2 linked regions of the Nitrobacter winogradskyi Nb-255 genome follow. The protein of the gene in region 2 interacts with the protein of the main gene of each other region in a pairwise test. Links are inferred from orthologs where the notes say so. Each region holds a gene or a part of one and is shown on either strand. Other genes may lie near its edges. The genes, in order: gyrA and gyrB.

What was found.
Region 1: the proteins of gyrB (region 2) and gyrA interact in binary tests that used the Escherichia coli proteins (3 or more experiments, as listed by UniProt). The link is inferred for Nitrobacter winogradskyi Nb-255 from one-to-one orthologs.

Annotation. Positions count from the first base shown.
Region 1 is NC_007406.1:1,972,042-1,977,521, forward strand. The notes cover bases 97-3,376. They hold gyrA (DNA gyrase subunit A), read right to left. Parts: upstream 3,039-3,376; coding sequence 297-3,038; downstream 97-296. Other genes in these bases: NWI_RS09400 (hypothetical protein), read left to right, coding at 97-206; NWI_RS09410 (MarC family protein), read left to right, coding at 3,188-3,376. Also shown: more of NWI_RS09400, read left to right, coding at 1-96; more of NWI_RS09410, read left to right, coding at 3,377-3,811; SMC-Scp complex subunit ScpB, read right to left, coding at 3,952-4,698; NWI_RS09420 (segregation and condensation protein A), read right to left, coding at 4,720-5,480. UniProt on the Escherichia coli protein: A type II topoisomerase that negatively supercoils closed circular double-stranded (ds) DNA in an ATP-dependent manner to maintain chromosomes in an underwound state.
Region 2 is NC_007406.1:852-15,012, reverse strand. What follows is about bases 7,481-10,536. They hold gyrB (DNA topoisomerase (ATP-hydrolyzing) subunit B), read right to left. Parts: upstream 10,202-10,536; coding sequence 7,760-10,201; downstream 7,481-7,759. Other genes in these bases: recF (DNA replication/repair protein RecF), read right to left, coding at 10,465-10,536; NWI_RS00035 (PAN domain-containing protein), read left to right, coding at 7,481-7,710. Also shown: tRNA (N6-isopentenyl adenosine(37)-C2)-methylthiotransferase MiaB, read right to left, coding at 1-1,084; NWI_RS00075 (Fur family transcriptional regulator), read right to left, coding at 1,104-1,547; rimI (ribosomal protein S18-alanine N-acetyltransferase), read right to left, coding at 1,695-2,177; tRNA (adenosine(37)-N6)-threonylcarbamoyltransferase complex dimerization subunit type 1 TsaB, read right to left, coding at 2,174-2,872; NWI_RS00060 (DUF2778 domain-containing protein), read left to right, coding at 3,177-4,358; NWI_RS00055 (NifU family protein), read right to left, coding at 4,355-4,927; NWI_RS00050 (universal stress protein), read right to left, coding at 5,231-5,725; more of NWI_RS00035, read left to right, coding at 7,144-7,480; more of recF, read right to left, coding at 10,537-11,610; dnaN (DNA polymerase III subunit beta), read right to left, coding at 11,684-12,802; chromosomal replication initiator protein DnaA, read right to left, coding at 13,019-14,161. UniProt on the Escherichia coli protein: DNA gyrase negatively supercoils closed circular double-stranded DNA in an ATP-dependent manner to maintain chromosomes in an underwound state.

The sequences.
Region 1 (5,480 bases), 2.0 Mb from region 2 along the record:
CCCTCACCGTTCTTCCGGGTTTCGCGCCGCAGGTTTCCGCCAGCACGCCCGTTCCGCTCGCCAAGGCCGATCGGCTCGATATCCGGCCCGCAGGCGCGGTCTGTTCGCAGCAAGCCTGGCCGAATTTCGATGCATCCTGCCTTCGCGCCGCCGGCTCCAGGACGGTGGTTCGTGAAGCCCGGCTGATCACGGCAGGACATCGCTGATCCCGGATTAAGTTTCGTAGCTTTATTCTTCCAAAGAGGAAGCCGTCGTTGATGACAATGGGCGGCTTTTGTTTTGTGAGCGGGCGGAAATTATCCGCCGTTGCCGTTCTCGCCGTCCTCTCGAATATGTTCGACCGACACCACATGCTCGCCATCCGCCGTGTTGAACACGCGGACGCCCTTGGAGGCCCGGCTGGTGATGCGGATGCCTTCCACCGGCACCCGGATCAACTGCCCGCCGTCGCTCACCAGCATGATCTGGTCCGACATCTCGACCGGGAATCCAGCGACGAGATGTCCGATCTCGCCAAGCTTGGTCGGATCGGTCGCGCGAATGCCCTTGCCGCCGCGTCCTGAAACCCTGAATTCGAACGACGACGATCGCTTGCCATAGCCATAGGTCGTGACGGTGAGCACGAACTGCTCGGCGGCGCCCATCTCCACATAACGCCCTTCGGGCAGCGAGAGATCAGTATGCGCGGCCTCGTCGGCCTCGGGCGTCGCCTCCTCCGGCTCGATATCCTCGCCGGTCGCCGCGCGGCGGATCGCGCCGGACTGCTTAAGATACGCCGCGCGTTCGGCCGGCGTGGCGTCGAAGTGATGCAGGATCGACAGCGAGATAACCCGATCGCCCTTGGCCAGCGCGATGCCGCGCACTCCCATCGATGTCCGGCCCGAGAACACGCGCACGTCGGTGACGGGGAACCGGATGCACTGACCGCCCGCGGCGGTCAGCAGCACGTCGTCGCGCTCGGTGCAGATCTGCACGTCGACGATCGACTCGCCCTCACCCAGCTTCATCGCGATAATGCCGGAACGCCGGACATCGACGAAATCGGAGAGCTTGTTGCGGCGGACCGTTCCGCTGGTGGTCGCGAACATGACGTCCAGGTCGGCCCAGGACGATTCATCCTCCGGCAGCGGCATGATGGTGGTGATACGCTCGCCCTGGTCGAGCGGCAGGATGTTGATCAGCGCCTTGCCGCGGGCATTGGGAGCCGCCATCGGCAGCCGCCAGACCTTTTCCTTGTAGACCTGTCCGCGCGACGAAAAGAACAGCACCGGCGTATGAGTCGAGGCGACGAACAGCCGGCTGACGAAATCCTCGTCCCTCGTCTGCATTCCGGAGCGGCCTTTGCCGCCACGCTTCTGCGCGCGGTAGGTCGATAGCGGCACCCGCTTGACATAGCCTGCATGCGAGACGGTCACGACCATATCCTCGCGCTGGATCAGGTCCTCGTCCTCGACCTCCCCTTCCTGCTCGACGATAACCGTCCTGCGCGGGGTGGCGAATTCGGACTTCACCGCGCCAAGCTCGGTCTTGATGATCGCCTGTACGCGCGCGCGCGACCGCAGGATGTCCAGATAGTCGGCGATCTCGATGGCGAGCTTGTCGAGTTCCTCCGAGATTTCCTCGCGGCCGAGCGCGGTCAGGCGCTGCAGACGCAGATCGAGAATGGCTTTCGCCTGCTCCATCGACAGCCGCGCCGTGCCGTCCGGCGACACGCGGTGGCGCGGATCGTCGATCAGCGTGATCATCGCCGCGACATCCTTCGCCGGCCAGTCGCGCGACATCAACGTCTCGCGCGCGGCGTTGGGATCCGGCGACTCCCTGATCACGCGGATGATCTCGTCGATGTTGGCGACGGCGATCGCGAGACCGACCAGGATGTGGGCGCGATCGCGGGCCTTGTTGAGCAGGAACTTGGTGCGGCGCGTGACGACCTGTTCGCGGAACGCGATAAACAGGGTCAGCAGGTCTTTCAGGTTCATGACCTGCGGACGGCCCGCATCCAGCGCCACCATGTTGGCGCCGAAGTTGGTCTGCAGCGGCGTGTACTTGTAAAGCTGATTGAGCACGATCTCCGGAACGGCGTCGCGCTTCAACTCGACGACGACGCGAAACCCTTCGCGATCGGATTCGTCACGCAAATCCGAGATGCCGTCGATCTTCTTCTCGCGCACCAGCTCGGCGATGCGCTCGACCATGCTGGCCTTGTTGACCTGATAGGGGATCTCCGAAACCACGATCGCCTCGCGGTCCTTGCGGATCGTATCGATCGACACTTTGCCGCGCATCACGATCGAGCCCCGGCCGAGGTGATAGGCCGAGCGGATGCCCTGCCGTCCAAGGATGATGCCGCCGGTCGGGAAGTCCGGACCCGGAATGATCTTGATGAGGTCGTCGATGCCGAGCGCCGGATCGTCGATCAGCGCCACGCAGGCGTCGATGACCTCGCCGAGATTGTGCGGCGGGATGTTGGTCGCCATGCCGACGGCGATGCCGCCGGCGCCGTTGACCAGAAGATTTGGAAATTTCGCCGGAAGAACCGACGGCTCTCTCTCGCTATTATCGTAGTTGGGCTGGAAATCGACGGTGTCCTTGTCGATGTCGTCGAGCAGCGATTGGGCGATCTTGGTGAGGCGGGATTCGGTGTAGCGCATCGCCGCCGCCATATCGCCGTCCACCGAGCCGAAATTGCCCTGTCCGTCGATCAGCGGCACGCGCATCGAGAAATCCTGCGCCATCCGCACGAGCGCGTCATAAACCGATTGATCGCCGTGAGGATGGTACTTACCGATGACGTCGCCGACAGTGCGGGCGGATTTGCGGTAGGGCTTGTTCCACTCGAAGCCGTTCTCATACATCGCGTAGAGAATGCGACGGTGGACCGGCTTGAGGCCGTCGCGCGCATCCGGCAGCGCCCGCGCCACGATCACGCTCATCGCGTAATCGAGATAGCTGCGTTTCATCTCCTCGAGGATGGAAACGGGCCGAATGCCCGAAGGCGCCGGCGGCTCCTCGGGTTTAGTGTCTTCGATATCTGACAAGGAAGGATTCCGGTCGGTTTCTGCTCGGAATCGTATAGCCTATCGAGGCTGGGAAAACCACCTTCGGCGATCGCCGGAGGCGGTTTTTTCCCGTCGTTCTTTCAGTTACTTATAAGCCATATTGGCAACCAGAATCTGATGGTGGAACGGTGCTGCCGGACTACGCGCTGACGACCTTCGCGACGCTGATGGTGGTGGTCGATCCGATCGGTCTGGCCCCGGTGTTCCTGTCAATCACCCAGGGCCTGCCGAAGGCCGCCCGGCGCGGCATCGGCTGGCGCGCCTCGGCGATAGCCGCCGCCATCCTGGTGGCGACGGCGCTCGGCGGGACATGGCTCCTCGCCCGGCTCGGAATCGGCCTCCCCGCGTTTCGCATCTCCGGCGGACTCCTGCTGTTCGTGGTCGCGTTCGAGATGGTGCTGGGGGTCCGGCCGGCGCGAGAGGCCCAGCAGGCGACCCAGGCGGCGGAGGAGCACGCGCGAAATATCGCGGCCTTTCCGCTGGCGATCCCGATGATCGCGGGTCCGGGGGCGATCACGGCCACCCTGCTGCTGGCCGGTCGCGCGGCGGATCAGCCGGTTCAACTGATAGCGCTGATCGCTATCATCATTGCGGTCGCCGCCATTTGCGGCGTCACCTTCGCGTTGGCGGGGCGCGTGGCCGGCGCGCTCGGCCACACCGGCAACGTCGTGCTGTCGCGATTGCTCGGCGTCGTATTGGCCGCCCTCGCCGTCCAGTTCGTCATCGATGGCATTCGCGAGGCGTTCGGCTGAAAAGGGACCGGTAAACGTCGCGTCCGTGCGTCAGGCTGGCCCGAGCGAGAGCCTCGCTTCTGATGAAACGATGCTTTGACTTCAAGCGAACGGAAACCTCCGTCGGGTCAAGCCCGAGGACGCGCTTCGCTTGAAACGCCTCAGGATCCTGTCGGGGCAGTACCGCCGCTGCTCGAATTATCGCTTTCCGCCTCCAAAGCCGGGACCAGCGCCAGTTCGAGATCGCCCGCATCAAGCGGATCCTCGTCGTCGCGCAAAGCCGGATCGTCTGATGGCGTCGGAACGCTGAACCCGCCCGGCAGGCGCGAATCCAGCAGCCCGGTTCCTTTCAGCTCTTCCAGGCCCGGCAGATCGCCGAGATTCTCGAGGCTGAACTGGGACAGAAACGCCTCGGTCGTCCCGAAGGTGAGCGGGCGGCCCGGTGTCTTGCGGCGACCGCGCGGCTTGATCCAGCCGGTCTCCAGAAGAACGTCCAGCGTGCCCTTGGAGGTCACGACGCCGCGGATCTCCTCGATCTCCGCGCGCGTCACGGGCTGATGATAGGCGATGATGGCCAACACCTCGATCGCCGCGCGCGACAGGCGCCGCGTCTCCGTGCTTTCCCGCGTCATCAGCCAGGCCAGATCGCCCGCCGTGCGGAAGGTCCACTTGTTGGCGATTCGCACCAGGTTGACGCCCCGCGACGCATAGTCCGCCTGCAACTGGGCGAGAGCCGATTTGATATCGACGCCGTCGGGCATCCGCTTGGCGAGCGCCGACTGATCCAGCGGCTCGGAGGAAGCGAACAGCAGCGCCTCCAGCAAGCGCAATTCCTCGGGCCGCGACGCGGGCAGTTCCGTTTCGGGTTCCTCGAGCCGCTCCACGCGTATTTCCGCCAGGCTTGCCATCGCTCGGTCTCCTTCTTCCAATTACTGCACCGGGGTGTCCGGTCCCGCCGTCGGATCGGGTGACGGCTGCGGCGCACGCTTGCGAAAATAAAGCGGCGCGAAGGCCTCTTTCTGATTCAGATCCATCACGCCCTCGCGCACCAATTCGAGAGCGGATGCAAAACTCGACGCGAACACGGTGGCGCGCTGCGCCGGATCGACGACAAACGTCATCAGATATTCATCGAGACAGCCCCAGTCCTCACCCGCAAGACCGACCAGACGCTCAAGCGAGGCTCGCGCCTCGCTCAACGACCAGACCGTGCGCTTGGCCATGTGAACGGTGGTCAATACCCGCTGCTGACGCTGCACGGCATAGGCGGAGAGCAGGTCGAACAAGGTCGCGGTAAACTTCGGATGCCGGATCTCGGCGATCGACTCGGGATTTCCGCGCGGGAAGATGTCGCGCCCCAGTTGCTGACGATTCATCAGGCGGTTCGATGCCTCGCGGATGGCCTCAAGCCGGCGCAGACGGTTGGCGAGCGCCGCCGCCATTTCGCCCGCGCTGGGCCCATCCGGTGTCGGCGGCTCCGGCAGCAGCAATCGCGATTTCAGGAAGGCGAGCCACGCCGCCATCACCAGGTAATCCGCGGCGAGTTCGAGACGAATCTTGCGAGCCGCCTCGACAAAAACCAGATACTGATCCGCGAGCGCCAGAATGGAGATTTTCGACAGGTCGACCTTTTGCTGCCGCGCAAGCGCCAGCAACAGGTCGAGCGGGCCCTCATAACCCTCGACATCGA
Region 2 (14,161 bases):
TGTCCGCCGCCGGCGTTCCGGGTCGGGGCGAGTATTTGAACGAATAGGCGGCAGCGTATCCGATTTGGCCGACGAGCGCGAGGGTGGCGGCGAAATCTTCCTCGGTTTCGCCGGGGAAGCCGACGATGAAGTCCGAGGAGAACGCGATGTCGGGCCGGGCCTGACGAAACCGGTCGATCACCCGGCGGTAATCATCGGCGGTATGCCTGCGATTCATGGCGGCGAGGATGCGGTCTGATCCGGATTGCACCGGCAGGTGCACGAACGGCATCAGCGCGTCGAGATCGCGGTGGGCGTCGATCAGGGTGTCTTCGACGTCGCGCGGATGGCTGGTCGAGTAACGCAGCCGGACGATGCCTGGAATCCCGGCGAGACGATACAGCAGCTTGCCGAACGGCCAGGGCCGCCCGTCGGGACCCTCGCCGTGATAGGCGTTGACGTTCTGTCCGATGAGGGTGATCTCGCGAACGCCGTTGTCCGCCAGGCGCCGCACGTCTTCGACGACCTTCGCCACCGGCCGCGACGCCTCGGCGCCGCGGGTATAAGGCACGACGCAGAAGGTGCAGAATTTGTCGCAGCCTTCCTGCACCGTCACGAACGCCGAGATGCCACGGGAACGGATCGCCTGCCGCGACGGCTGCGGCAGGAAGCCGAACTTGTCCGCGACCGGAAACTCGGTCTCCAGCGCACGGCCACAGGTCTTTGCGCGCGCGAGCAGTTGCGGCAGATGATGATAGCTCTGCGGACCCACCACCACATCGACCATGGGCGCGCGCCTGATGATCTCCTCGCCTTCGGCCTGCGCGACGCAGCCGGCGACCACGATGTTCATGCCGCGGCCATCACGCGCCGCCTGATCCTTGGCTGCGCGCAGGCGGCCGAGCTCGGAATAGACCTTCTCGGACGCCTTCTCGCGAATGTGGCAGGTGTTGAGAATGACGAGGTCGGCGTCCTCGGCGCTGGTGGTCTCGACATATCCTTCGACCGCCAGCGTGTCCGCCATGCGCTGGGCGTCGTAGACGTTCATCTGGCAACCGTAGGATTTGATGTGCAGCTTGCGCGGCGGCATGCGGCTTTCCGGCATTTCGACAGGCACCCGCGACTTATTCGTCATCCATCGGCACGCAATAGAGTTCGAGCCGATGATCGACCAGCCGGTAGCCGAGCTTGCGCGCGACCTCGGCTTGCAGTTTCTCGATCTCATCCGAAGTGAATTCGATAACCTGGCCGTCGCGCAGGTTGATCAGATGATCGTGGTGGCTGTCGCGCATCGTCTCATAGCGCGCGCGGCCTTCGCGGAAATCGTGCCGCTCGATGATGCCGGCATCCTCGAACAGCTTCACCGTGCGATAGACCGTCGAGATCGAGATCTTGTCATCCACCCCGGCGCAGCGCCGGTAAAGCTCCTCGACGTCGGGATGATCGGACGCCTCCGCGAGCACGCGCGCGATAACCCGGCGCTGTTCGGTCATGCGCATTCCGGCGGCCGCGCAACGCGCCTCGATCGTGGTGGGCTTCTGCACAGGCGTCGATTTTAGGGCCATCATCTCTAGTGTCCGGTTCCGATGGCGCATGATCCGCTCATATGTGCGTAAGATAATGCGCGCGAACGATATAAGGAGTGCGACCGGACGAAAAAACCGATGCACCGTTGCCGGTGGTTCTCCCTGGCTCCTTTTGCCACTCCGCAGAGGTTACGACAAGTTGCGGCGCATCACCAATGCGTTCAGTTCCAGATCACCCGCCTCGCGATAGTAACGTTCGCGGCGTCCGACGACGGCGAAGCCGGCGCGTTCATAGAGACGCCGCGCCGGTTGATTATTTTCCTCCACCTCGAGAAATACCGTCCGCACGCCGCGCCCGGCGAGGTGGCCAAGGTGCGTGAGCAGCAGGTTGCGCGAAAACCCCTGGCCGCGATAGCCGGCGTCGATGGCGATCGACAGGATCTCGGCCTCGTCCGCGGCAATGCGGGAGACGGCAAAACCGATCACGTTCGATCGTAGCCGCAGACGCTGAACCAGCGTGTTGCGCTCGGCGATCATGGTCTCGAATTCGCTTTCACCCCAGCCGCGATGAAACGATGCGCCGTGAATCGCGGCAAGGCGCGCCGCGTCGTTCGGGCTCGCGGGCTCGACAATGGGAACGGCGCGTTCCCTCCCGGGGAACCATGTCATCATGATGCGGCCAGCGTCCGTGGTTTTAGCAGGGTGTCGCCGGTCGGCCTGGCGTCGGGCGCGCGCAGGTAATACGGGCGCGGAGGCGCCGCATCCGGGCTGACCGCCGCGCCAAGCCACGCCACCCAGACGATATCGGGCGCTGCCTGCTGATCGACCGCGACCGGGGGCGGGGCGTGCGCGGGCCAGCGATCGGCGAGAAGCCTCGCGGCATTTCCGACCAGATGCGGCGCGCCGAAGCGGGATGCCGCAAGCGCTTCCGCGACCGGCGCGACGCGCGGCTGGATCAGCGCGGCGCCGTCACCGCTCATGGCCTGAAAATAAACCTGATCATGCCGGGCATCGATGGCGGAGATCACCGGCGGCTTCCGATCCTCGCCGATCACCGGGGCCGCAAAGGCCGCGAGGGTGGTTACGCCGACCACCGGCTTGTCGGCGGCCAGCGCGATGCCGCGCGCGGCCGACAGCCCCACGCGCAGGCCGGTGAAGCTGCCGGGGCCGGTGGTCGCGGCGATGCGGTCCAGCGCCTTAAAGCCGATTCCCGCGGATTCGATGACCCTGGCGATCAGCGGCATCAGGGTTTCCGCGTGGCCGCGCTTCATCGGGAGCGTTTCCTGAGCGATCAGGCGGCCTTCGTCGGTGTCCAGTATGCCGGCGGCACAGGCATCGAGGGCGGTGTCGATCGCAAGGACGAGCATCGGACCAGACTAGCACCCTTGCCCGAGAATTACCTGCGGTTTGGATGCAGGAACCCGGGTTTTAGACACGAGATTGCCGCGATCGCGCGGTTTATCATGGGCCTGGGGTCCGACTCATATTTAATCCGCATTTAACTAAAAGTCGCCTTAATGGCGCTCAGCACTCTACCACAGCTTCGTGGGGAACTTTGGGGTTTAGCGAATCAGCCATGCGCAGTCTTGATCCGGACATGCCGGCGGCGTGCAGCATCTTGGTGCACCGCCCGCGGAGACCGGAAAGGCCGTGACTCTGGACGTGGGGCGAATGACGTACGTTACGGGCAGACGTTACTATGAGGCCGCGGCTCACTCCGCCGATCTGCCCCGCAAGGCGGTTCCTCAGAATATATTGGGTTTCGCCGGGCTCGCCTGCATCGGGCTAGCCTGCGCCTGGACGCTCTACACCCGTGTTTCCGGCGGATTTGAACCCGCAGAGCTGGTCACGGCCTCATTGCCGCCAGTTGTCTCGGGTCGTTCAGCGGAGCCTGTGCATCGCATCGCAGCCGCGTATGAGGCCCTGGAGGAGATCCCGGGCGTTCGCGCCCCACAGGCTATCGCCGGGGTCCGCGCGGCCAGGTTTCCTGTTTCCAAGGCTCCTGTCTCCAAGAACCGGGCAGCCAATGCCGGAGTAACCAAGGCCGGAGTAACCAAGGCCCGTGCCGAGGATCCCCAAGCGAGGGCCCGCACCGCGTTGCTGTACGGTCCGCGCCTGCTCGGTCCCCCGCCCGGCACCTTCGAGCCCGCGGCGGCCTCGCAGATCGCCGTCTCCTCTCTCGCCGAGGCTCCGCCGGAGATCCTGCCGCTTCCGCAGGCGTCGCAAATCTCCTCGATTGTTCCGATGCCGGCGCCGCGTCCCTCCGAACTGCGTCAGCTTCAGGCTGCCTCCGCCCCGTCCCGCAGCGAGATCGCACAGGCCAGCGCCGCTGTCGCGCCGGAGCCGAACAAACCGTCGATCTTCGAGAAACTGTTCGGCAGACCCGCGGCCGGCCTGAAACTGGCGTTCGCGGCGCCCGACGGCGGGGTGAGCAGCGACGGTGAGAGCCTGACCCTCGGGAGCATCCCGCAACATGAATCCACCGCCATTTATGACATTTCCGCGCGTACCGTCTACCTGCCGGACGGCACCAGGCTCGAAGCGCATTCCGGGCTTGGCAAAATGATGGACGATCCACGCTACGCCGACAGAAAGATGCGGGGCGTGACGCCGCCGCATATCTACGACCTGTCGTTGCGGGAACGTCCGTTCCACGGGGTGGAGGCGATCAGGCTGAAACCGATCGGCGGCGAGGACAAGATATACGGGCGCACTGGCCTGCTGGCGCACACTTATATGCTCGGGCCGAGCGGCGCCTCCAACGGCTGCGTGTCGTTCAAGAACTACGATGCATTCCTGCGCGCCTACAAGAGCGGCAAAATCAAGCGGCTGGTGGTCGTCGCCAAGCTCTAAACCGGCCGTACTTCGACGACCTCGGGCACGAAGTGTTTCAGCAGGTTCTGGATGCCGTTCCGCAAGGTCACCGTCGATGACGGGCACCCGGAGCACGCACCCTTCATGTTCACATAGACGATTCCGTCCCTGAAGCCGCGGAAGGTGATATCGCCACCGTCATCGGCGACCCCCGGCCGCACCCGCGTCTCGATCAGGTCCTTGATCAAGGTCACGGTCTCGGCATCCGCTTCATCGAAGAATTCGACGTCGCTGTCGGCGTTCGCTTCACTGCACCCTTCGCCGTCCGCCAACAGCGGCGCACCCGCCATATAGTGTTCCATGATGACGCCGAGGATGGCCGGCTTGAGATGCTGCCAGTCGCTGCCCTCGTCTTTCGTCACCGTGATGAAATCCGAGCCGTAGAATACGCCGGCGACGCCGTGCACGGCGAACAGCTTCACGGCGAGCGGCGAGCGGGCGGTGGTGCTGGCGCTGGTGAACTCCATCGTGCCCTTGCCGAGGACGGTGCGACCCGGAAGGAACTTCAAGGTGGCGGGATTGGGGGTAATTTCGGTCTGAATGAACATCGGTCTCTCCGTCGTCGCCGGTTCAAGGCCGGCGCGTAGGTTCCCCTAGCAGATAGCCATCGCAAAGGCACGGTCAAGGGCGTTGAAGCGAGGGCAGCCGAAGCCGCATCCTCAATTTTGATCGGATCGGGCGTGATCTTATCCGAAGCCGGTTCCCACCGCTCGGGATCATGCTCCATGGCGCTTTCGAGCGAAGCATGTCCTCGGGCTTGACCCGGGGATGGGATGCCGGTTCGCGTGAAGAAAACGCGCCAAAACAATAATCCAGCGCTTCGCTTCCTGATTCAGTCAGAAACGAACATGCTACGACAGCGCGTCGATCGCGTCATCCGTCAGGGTGCCCGGCACGATCGTCACCGGGATCGGAAAGTTCCCGGCGGTCTTGGCCAGCGTCGTGATGATCGGACCCGGACCTTCGGGACCACCGCTGGCGGCGAGCACCAGCATCGATATATCCAAATCCTTCTCGATGACATCCAGAATTTGTTCGAGCGGATCGCCCTCGCGAATGATCCGCTCCGGCGTGATCGCGGCGATCCCGTTGGCCCGGCCGGAGGCGCGGTCGAGCGCCGCATCCGCGCCTTCATAAGCCTCGGCGCGGATCACCTCGGCGATGCCGAGCCATTCCTGATTACGGTCTTCCGGCTCCACCACGCGCAACATCACGATGCCTCCGCCGACGCGGATGGCGCGGCGGCTCGCATAATAAACGGCACGATCCCATTCCGCGCTGTCATCGACCACGACCAGATATTTCGGCTTGTGACCGCTCTCGTAGCTTCGGCGTTGCGCGCTCATGCATGTCCCGGTGCTGAACCAGCCGCCGCCATGCTGCCACGGCAAAGGCTGCCCCGACAAGCAGCTTGCGGAAAAGCAATCAAAAGCAATCAAAAGCAATCAACTGGAACCGAAGTGGTGGAAGTGATGTGAGAGCCTTTTCTGACGAACCGGATACCCGGTTCGCCGCAAGAAAATGCGACCGGACAATCATTTCCAGAGCATGGTCCGATTCAACTTGATCGGATCATGCTCTAGGCCGGATCGACATTCAGGATTCCCAGGCGGTCTGATCGCTGATTCATAGGGTTCCGTGATTCTGACACGGAGCTGCACGATGGGGATCAAGCGGTATGAGCTGAGCGATCATCAGTGGGCGAAGATTGCACCGTTGCTGCCAGGCAAGGCCTCTGATCCGGGACGGACGGGATCGGATAATCGGTTGTTTGTGAACGGCTGCCTGTGGGTGCTGCGATCCGGCGCGCACTGGTGTGACCTGCCGGAGCGCTATGGTCGCTGGAAGACGGTGCATCGGCGGTTCAGCAGGTGGTGCCATGCCGGTGTGTGGGAACGGGTGTTCTCCACCCTGACAGCCGATCGCGACAACCAGTATCTGATGCTCGACTCAACCATCGTTCGAGCCCATCAGCAGGCGGCTACCGGAAAAGGGGGGCCAAGGATCAGGCGCTGGGGCGTTCCCGAGGTGGACTGACCACCAAGGTCCACATGCTCGCCGATGCGCTGGGCCGACCCTTGCGTTTCATCGTCACCGCCGGGCAGGTCGGAGACGTCACACAAGCCCCCGCGCTGCTCGAAGCCCAGGCCGGGGACGCCGTGCTGGCCGACAAGGCTTATGACAGCAACGCCTTGCGTGCACTCATCGCCGGCATGGGCGCCGAAGCGGTGATCCCCTCAAACAGGACGCGCAAAATCATCATCCCGCATGACGCCGGTCTCTACAAGCACCGCAACCGCATCGAGCGCTGCTTCAACCGTCTCAAGCACTTCCGCCGTTTCGCCACCCGCTACGACAGGCGAACCGTTCACTTCACGGGCTTCGTTCACCTGGCCGCAGCCCTGATCTGGCTGCCGTGAATGTCGATCCGGCCTAGAGCATTTCGCTTCTGATGGAATCAGAGCGGGGATCGATGATTTTATTTTGACGCGTTTTCTTCACGCGGGCGGCGGGTCACCAAGCTCAAGCCGCACGACGTGTTTGCTTGGAGCGCTACAGAGGAGGTTTGCATCACGAACTGCGGAGGAACGGCTGGCGATGACGCATCCGTTGCTTCGCAGGTTCGAAGCGATCGACTCCGCCGAATCGGGGTATCATCGGGTCAGCGGCTTGCGGTTGTTCATCCAACGTACATTGAGGGCGCGATTTAATGACTCCTATCCGCGCACGTCCTCGTTGGGGATGCGCTGCTTTACGGCAGGTGATGAAAGTCCATGCACTGAAGGTGGGCCTGGTTCTGCTGGCCGCGCTGTTGTGGAGCTCTGTTCCGGCGGTGCGTCCGGCCAGTGCTCAGGTCAATTTTGACCGGCCCGGCGCCGACTATCTGCGGGTGCCGCTGCGGTCGGGCGATCCGGTCGATTGCGGCCTGGCATGCGAACGCGACCGCCGTTGCCGCGCCTGGAGCTTCAGCTATCCGAATGAACGGTCGGAAACCGCGGTATGCTGGCTCAAGAACGCCGTGCCCCAGCGGATCGCGAATCGGTGCTGCGTGTCCGGTGTCCGCGGCGCGGGCGTGATCGAGCGACGGATAGGCCCGGTGGAAACCTCCACCGATCGCTCGGGCGGCGACTATCGCAATTTCGAGATCAGGAAAGACGAGAGAGCCGACGCCGATCAGGTTTGCAGGCATGCCTGCGATGCCGATAGCAAGTGCCGGGCCTGGACCTATGCGCGGCCGGGATACGCTGGCAAAGCCGCGCGATGTTTCCTGAAAAAGGAAATCAAGCCGCCGCATCGCAGACCCGGCTTCACCTCCGGCGTCATCCGATAGCTGTCGCGAGCGCTACCGCTTTTTTGAGGGAAGGTGAGGCGTCGCCGGCTCACACGTCCACATTGGCGCTGAGCGAGTTGTCCTGGATGAACTCGCGGCGCGGTTCGACCACATCGCCCATCAGCTTGGTGAAGATGTCATCGGCCTCGTCGACCTCCTTGATCTTCACTTGCAGCAGCGAACGCTCGCTGACGTCGAGCGTGGTCTCCCAGAGCTGGTCCGGGTTCATCTCGCCGAGGCCTTTGTAGCGTTGCAGCGCGACGCCTTTGCGCCCGGCGTCGGTCACCGCCTCGAACAGACTGACCGGACCATGGATCGCGGTTTCGGTATCCCTGCGCCGCAGGAGGCCGGGGCGCGGATAGGCTTCCTGCAGCCTGCCAGCGTATTCATCGAGCTTGCGCGCATCGGCCGAGCCGAGCAGCGCGTCGTCGATCATGGCGACGTCCTTGACGCCGCGCACGGTGCGCTCGAAGAAAAAGCCCTGACCCTCGACAAAGCGGCCGACCCAGCCGCGCTCGACCTCGTCGGCCAGCGCATCCAGTCGCCTGGCGATGTAATCGGCGGCGGCGGTTGCCGTCGCCAGATTTTCGGTGATCCTCGGATTCATCACGCCGGCGATCGCCGCCTGCTCGATCACGCCGCGGTTGTAGCGGCCATGCAGATTCTGCAGCACGTTCCGGATCACGCGGGCGTCATCCACCAGCGCCAGCAGGTCGCGGCCGCCGCGGTCTTCGCCCGTGGCGAGCTTGTACACGCAGTCGTCGAGCCCGGTTTCGATCAGGTAGTCTTCCAGCGCGCGCTCGTCCTTCAGGTATCGTTCGGACTTGCCGCGGGTCACCTTGTAGAGCGGCGGCTGCGCGATATAGAGATGGCCGGCCTCGATCAGCGCCGGCATCTGGCGGAAGAAGAAGGTCAGGAGCAGCGTGCGGATATGCGCGCCGTCGACGTCGGCGTCGGTCATCACGATGATCTTGTGATAGCGTAGCTTCGAGAGGTCGAAATCCTCGCGGCCGATTCCGGTGCCGAGCGCGGTGATCAGCGTGCCGATCTGCTCGGACGACAGCATTTTGTCGAAGCGCGCGCGCTCGACGTTCAGGATCTTGCCGCGGAGCGGCAGGACGGCCTGGAATTCACGGTTGCGGCCCTGCTTGGCGCTTCCGCCGGCCGAATCTCCCTCGACGATGAACAGTTCCGATTTCGCCGGATCGCGTTCCTGGCAGTCGGCGAGCTTGCCGGGGAGCGAGGCGACATCGAGCGCGCCCTTGCGCCGTGTCAGTTCGCGGGCCTTCCGCGCGGCCTCGCGCGCCGCCGCGGCCTCGACCACCTTGCCGACGATGAGCTTCGCCTCGGTCGGATGCTCCTCGAACCAGGCGGCGAGCGCCTCGTTGATGACGTTCTCGACCACGGGACGCACTTCCGACGACACCAGCTTGTCCTTGGTCTGCGACGAGAATTTCGGATCCGGCACTTTCACCGAAAGCACCGCGGTCAATCCCTCGCGGCAGTCGTCGCCGGTCAGCGCGATCCTCTCCTTCTTGGCCATGGCATCGGCATAGCCGTTGACCTGCCGGGTCAGGGCGCCGCGAAAGCCGGCGAGATGGGTGCCGCCGTCGCGCTGCGGAATGTTGTTGGTGAAGCACAGGACGTTCTCGTGGTAGCTGTCGTTCCACCACAGCGCGGCCTCGACGCTGATGCCGTTCATCTCGGCGCGGACCATGATCGGATCCGCCACCATCGCCTTCTTGTTGCGGTCGAGATACTTGACGAATTCGACCACGCCGCCTTCGTACATCATCTGCTCGCGCCGCTCGACGGCGTGGCGCATGTCCGAGAGCAGGATGTTGACCCCGGAGTTCAGGAACGCGAGTTCGCGCAGCCGATGCTCCAGCGTGGCGAAATCATACTCGATGTTGGTGAAGGTCTCGGTCGAGGCGAGAAAAGTGACTTCGGTGCCGCGCCTGCCGTTGGCGTCGCCGACGACCTTCAACGGCGCCAGCGCGTCGCCGTTGGCGAATTCGATCAGGTGTTCCTTGTCCCTGCGCCAGATGCGCAGGGTCAGCTTGCTGGAGAGCGCGTTGACGACGGAGACGCCGACGCCGTGCAGTCCGCCGGAGACCTTGTAGGAGTTCTGATCGAACTTTCCGCCGGCGTGCAGCTGCGTCATGATGACTTCAGCCGCCGAGACGCCTTCGCCCTTGTGGATGTCGACGGGAATGCCGCGGCCGTCGTCGCGCACCGTGACTGAATTGTCAGCGTTGAGAATGACCTCGACGGCGGTGGCGTGTCCCGCCAGCGCCTCGTCGATGGCGTTGTCGACCACTTCATAAACCATGTGGTGCAGGCCGGAGCCGTCATCGGTGTCGCCGATATACATGCCGGGCCGCTTGCGCACGGCGTCGAGGCCCTTGAGCACCCTGATCGATTCCGCGCCATATTCGATGGCCGCGACAGATTCGGTATCGGCAATTTGCTGCCGGGCAGGTTCGTTCATGAAAGGCCTTCAGAGGTGTCCCGGGACAGACGCGGTCGATGCGGCTGAGAAGTCTATTTCTGGCACGAAAGCGGCACCGCGACTAGCGCAAAGTTGTGCCACGTAAGATATTGAATAAATGGTATTTTTGTGGAGTTTTTCAAGGGCGGAAACAGGCGATTCGCGAAGCTTCCCACATCGCGATTCGCAACCATCGGAGCCGTCGCCTCGGGGACGAAAGCTGCGGGATTCTCCAGCTCCCGTCCCGAGCGGTTCCTATGGCATTACGTGGGCGGCTCGCGCGTGATCCGGCCGGAGTCCACCCTGAAGGTTTCGCTGCCGGCACTGAGGTTGGCGAAGGCGGCCGGGTCGGCGCCGCTCATCCAGACCTGGGCGCCGAGGCCGGCAAGCTCGCCGAACAACGCGCCGCGGCGGTCGGGATCGAGGTGAGCCACGACTTCATCGAGCAGCAGCAGCGGGATGATGCCCGTCATCTCGGCCACGAGGCGGGCGTGGGCCAGCACCAGGCCGATCAGGAGCGCCTTCTGCTCGCCTGTGGAGGCCTCCTTCGCCGGCATGTTCTTCGGCGCATAGATCACCTCCAGATCGGTGAGATGCGGGCCTTCGAGCGTGCGGCCGGCGGCGGCGTCGCGAGGGCGGCTGGCGCGCAGGATTTCGCGGTAGCGATCCTCCACCACAGTGGCCGGCTCGGTCAGCAGCGCGTTCTCCATCCAGCCGTCGAGGTGGATGCTTGCCGCGGGGAATGAGGAGCCCCCGCCGCGCGCCTCCAGCGCGGCCGTAAGGCGCGTCACGGTCTGCGCGCGCATCGCCGCGACCGCGACCGCAAGCTCGGCGGTTTTACGCTCAATGGCCTCGCACCAGAGATCGTCGTGGTGACGCATTTCCAGCAGGCGGTTGCGCGAGCGCAGGCTGCGCTCCAGCGCCGAGACGCGGCCGGAGTGTTCACTGTCGATCGCCAGCACCAGACGGTCGAGGAAACGCCGCCTGTCCGACGCCGGCCCGGTGAACAGGCCGTCCATCGAGGGCGTCAGCCAGACCATGCGCAGATGGTCGCCGAACGCGGCGGCCGATGCGACGGGCTCGCGGTCGATCCGGCAGCGCCGGCCGCTTGGAGCCGCTTCATTGCCCGGCGCGTCGATGCCGGTGCCGAGCGTCGCAAGGCCGAGCGCGCCTTGCATCTCGGCCGACACCGCCCAGGAGCCGTCTCCGGTGTTGTCCGCGATGTCGTCGCGTGTCGCGCGACGCAATCCGCGTCCCGGCGACAGCAGCGAAATGGCTTCGAGGCAATTGGTCTTGCCGGCACCGTTCGGTCCGACCAGCACGATCATGTTGCTGCGCGTCTCGAACGTCGCGGCGCGGTAGTTGCGGAAGTGGGTGAGGCTCAGGCGGCGAACGCGGGAGGGAATCATGACGCCGGGCAATATTTCCCTCTCCCGCAAGGGGAGAGAGCGAAATTGGAGACCTCGCGATCCGAGAGATTCCTCACACCCGCATCGGCATCAGGACGTAGAGCGCGCCCCTGGAATCCCTGTCGTGCACCAGCGTCGGCGATCCGGGATCGGCGAGCTTCAGCACCGCGGCTTCGCCCTCGATCTGCGCGGCGATATCCAGGAGATAGCGTGAATTGAATCCGATATCGAGTGCGTCGGAGGCGTATTCGACCTCAAGCTCCTCGGTGGCGCTGCCGGAATCGGGATTGGTCACGGACAGAACGAGCTTGCCCGCTGACAGCGCCAGCTTCACGGCGCGGCCGCGCTCGCTGGAAATCGTCGAGACGCGATCTACCGCGGCCTCGAAATCCTTCTTGTCGACGACCAGTTCCTTGTCGTTGTTCTGCGGGATCACGCGGCCGTAGTCCGGGAAGGTGCCGTCGATCAGCTTGGAGGTCAGCACGACGTTGCCGAGGGTGAAGCGGATCTTGCCTTGCGACAGTTCGATTCCGATCTCGGCCTCGCTATCCTCGATCAACCGCTGCACCTCGCCGACCGTCTTGCGCGGAATGATGACGCCGGGCATTCCCTCGGCGCCCTTCGGCAAAGCGAGATCGAGTTGCGCTAGGCGATGACCGTCGGTCGCGACGCCGCGCAGCGTCGCGTTGTTTGCGGTGCCCGCGCCGTGCAGGTAGATGCCATTGAGATAATAGCGGGTCTCTTCGGTCGAGATCGCGAACTGGGTACGATCGATCAGCCGCTTCAGGTCTGCCGCGGCCAATGTGAAAGAATGCGTCATCTCGCCGGCCGCGAGATCGGGGAAATCATTCTCCGGCAGCGTCTGCAGGGTGAAGCGGGAGCGCCCGGCGCGGATCGTCAGAACCGAGCGGTCGCCATCGCCTTCCAGCACGATCTGCGCGCCATCGGGCAGCTTGCGGATGATGTCGTAGAACATATGCGCTGGAACCGTGGTCGAGCCCACAGTGCCGGTTTCCGCCGCCAGCGTTTCCGTCACCTCCAGATCGAGATCGGTCGCCTTCAGCGACAGCTTGGCGTTCTCGGCGCGGACCAGCACGTTTCCCAGGATCGGAATCGTGTTCCGCCGTTCGACAACGCGATGGACGTGGCCGAGCGATTTCAGCAGTTGCGCGCGTTCGACGGTGACCTTCATTGCAAATCCGTCCGATCCAGGTTCAGGTCGTGTGCTGAAAATGCCGCGAGGACTCGCGGCGCCGAGACCTCGGAGTTCAAGCGATGCCTCGAAGCTCAAGGCTGATATCGCCTAAATCCGGCGGGGCCGTAAGGTGACGCGGAAGTGCTTCCTGCGCAAGCCCCTGTGGTTCGCCATGGTCCGGCTTTTTCCGGAAGGATTTTTCCCGCTCCGCGCCTATTCCTGCAACTGGCGTTTCAGCAGTTCGACCTCGTCGGAGAGCGTCGTGTCCTTCGACACCAGCGCCTCGATCTTGCGCACGGCGTGCAGCACGGTGGTGTGATCCCGGCCCCCGAACCGGCGGCCGATCTCGGGCAGGGAACGCAACGTCAGCGTTTTAGCCAGATACATCGCGACCTGCCGCGGCCTCACCACGTTGGCGGTGCGGCGCGAGGACAGAAGGTCCGAGCGGCTTACATTGTACTGCCGCGCAACGACCCGCTGGATGTCCTCGATCTTGATGCGCCGGGGTTCCTGCGGACGGACCAGGTCACGGACCTCGCGCTCGGCCATTTCCAGCGTGACCGGCTGGGCGTTGAGCTTGCTGTGCGCCAGAAGCCGGTTGATCGCGCCTTCGAGGTCGCGGCCGTTATGCGTGATCGCTTTCGCGAGGTAATCCAGGACCGGCTCCGGCACGTCGAAACTGGCGTGGTGGACTCGGGCGGCTTCAACCCGCGACCGCAGGATGCCGAGCCGAAGCTCCTCGCCGAGCGATCCCATTTCGACCACGAGCCCGCCGGCGAGTCTCGACCGCACGCGATCGTCGAGGCTTTCCAGATCGGACGGCGGCCGGTCGGCTGCAATGACCACCTGGCGGCCCGCATCGATCAGCGCATTCAAGGTGTGGCAGAACTCAGCCTGGGTCGATTTGCCTTGCAGGAACTGCAGGTCGTCGATGACCAGAACGTCGATGCCGCGGAGCGCTTCCTTGAAGGCGAGCGCCGTCTGCGTCTTCAGCGCGGCGACGAAGCCATACATGAACTTCTCCGCCGTCAGGTAGAGCACCCTGCGCTCCGTGCCTGCGTTTCCCGCCCATGTGACGGCTTGCAGCAGATGCGTTTTGCCAAGGCCCACGCCGGCGTGAATGTAGAGCGGGTTGAACATCACGCTGTCGCCGCGCCGGCCTTCGGCGACCTGCCGCGCCGCCGCGTGGGCCAGCGTATTGGAGCGGCCGGTGACGAAACTTTGAAACGTCAGCCTCGGGTCGAGAGGCGAGCCGCCGAGCGCGTCATGGTTGGCGGACGCCGGCGCGGTCGCAACCGTTTTCAACTCAACGCCGTTCCGGCCTTCGCTGCGTTCGGGGTGGCGCGCATCGGTCGC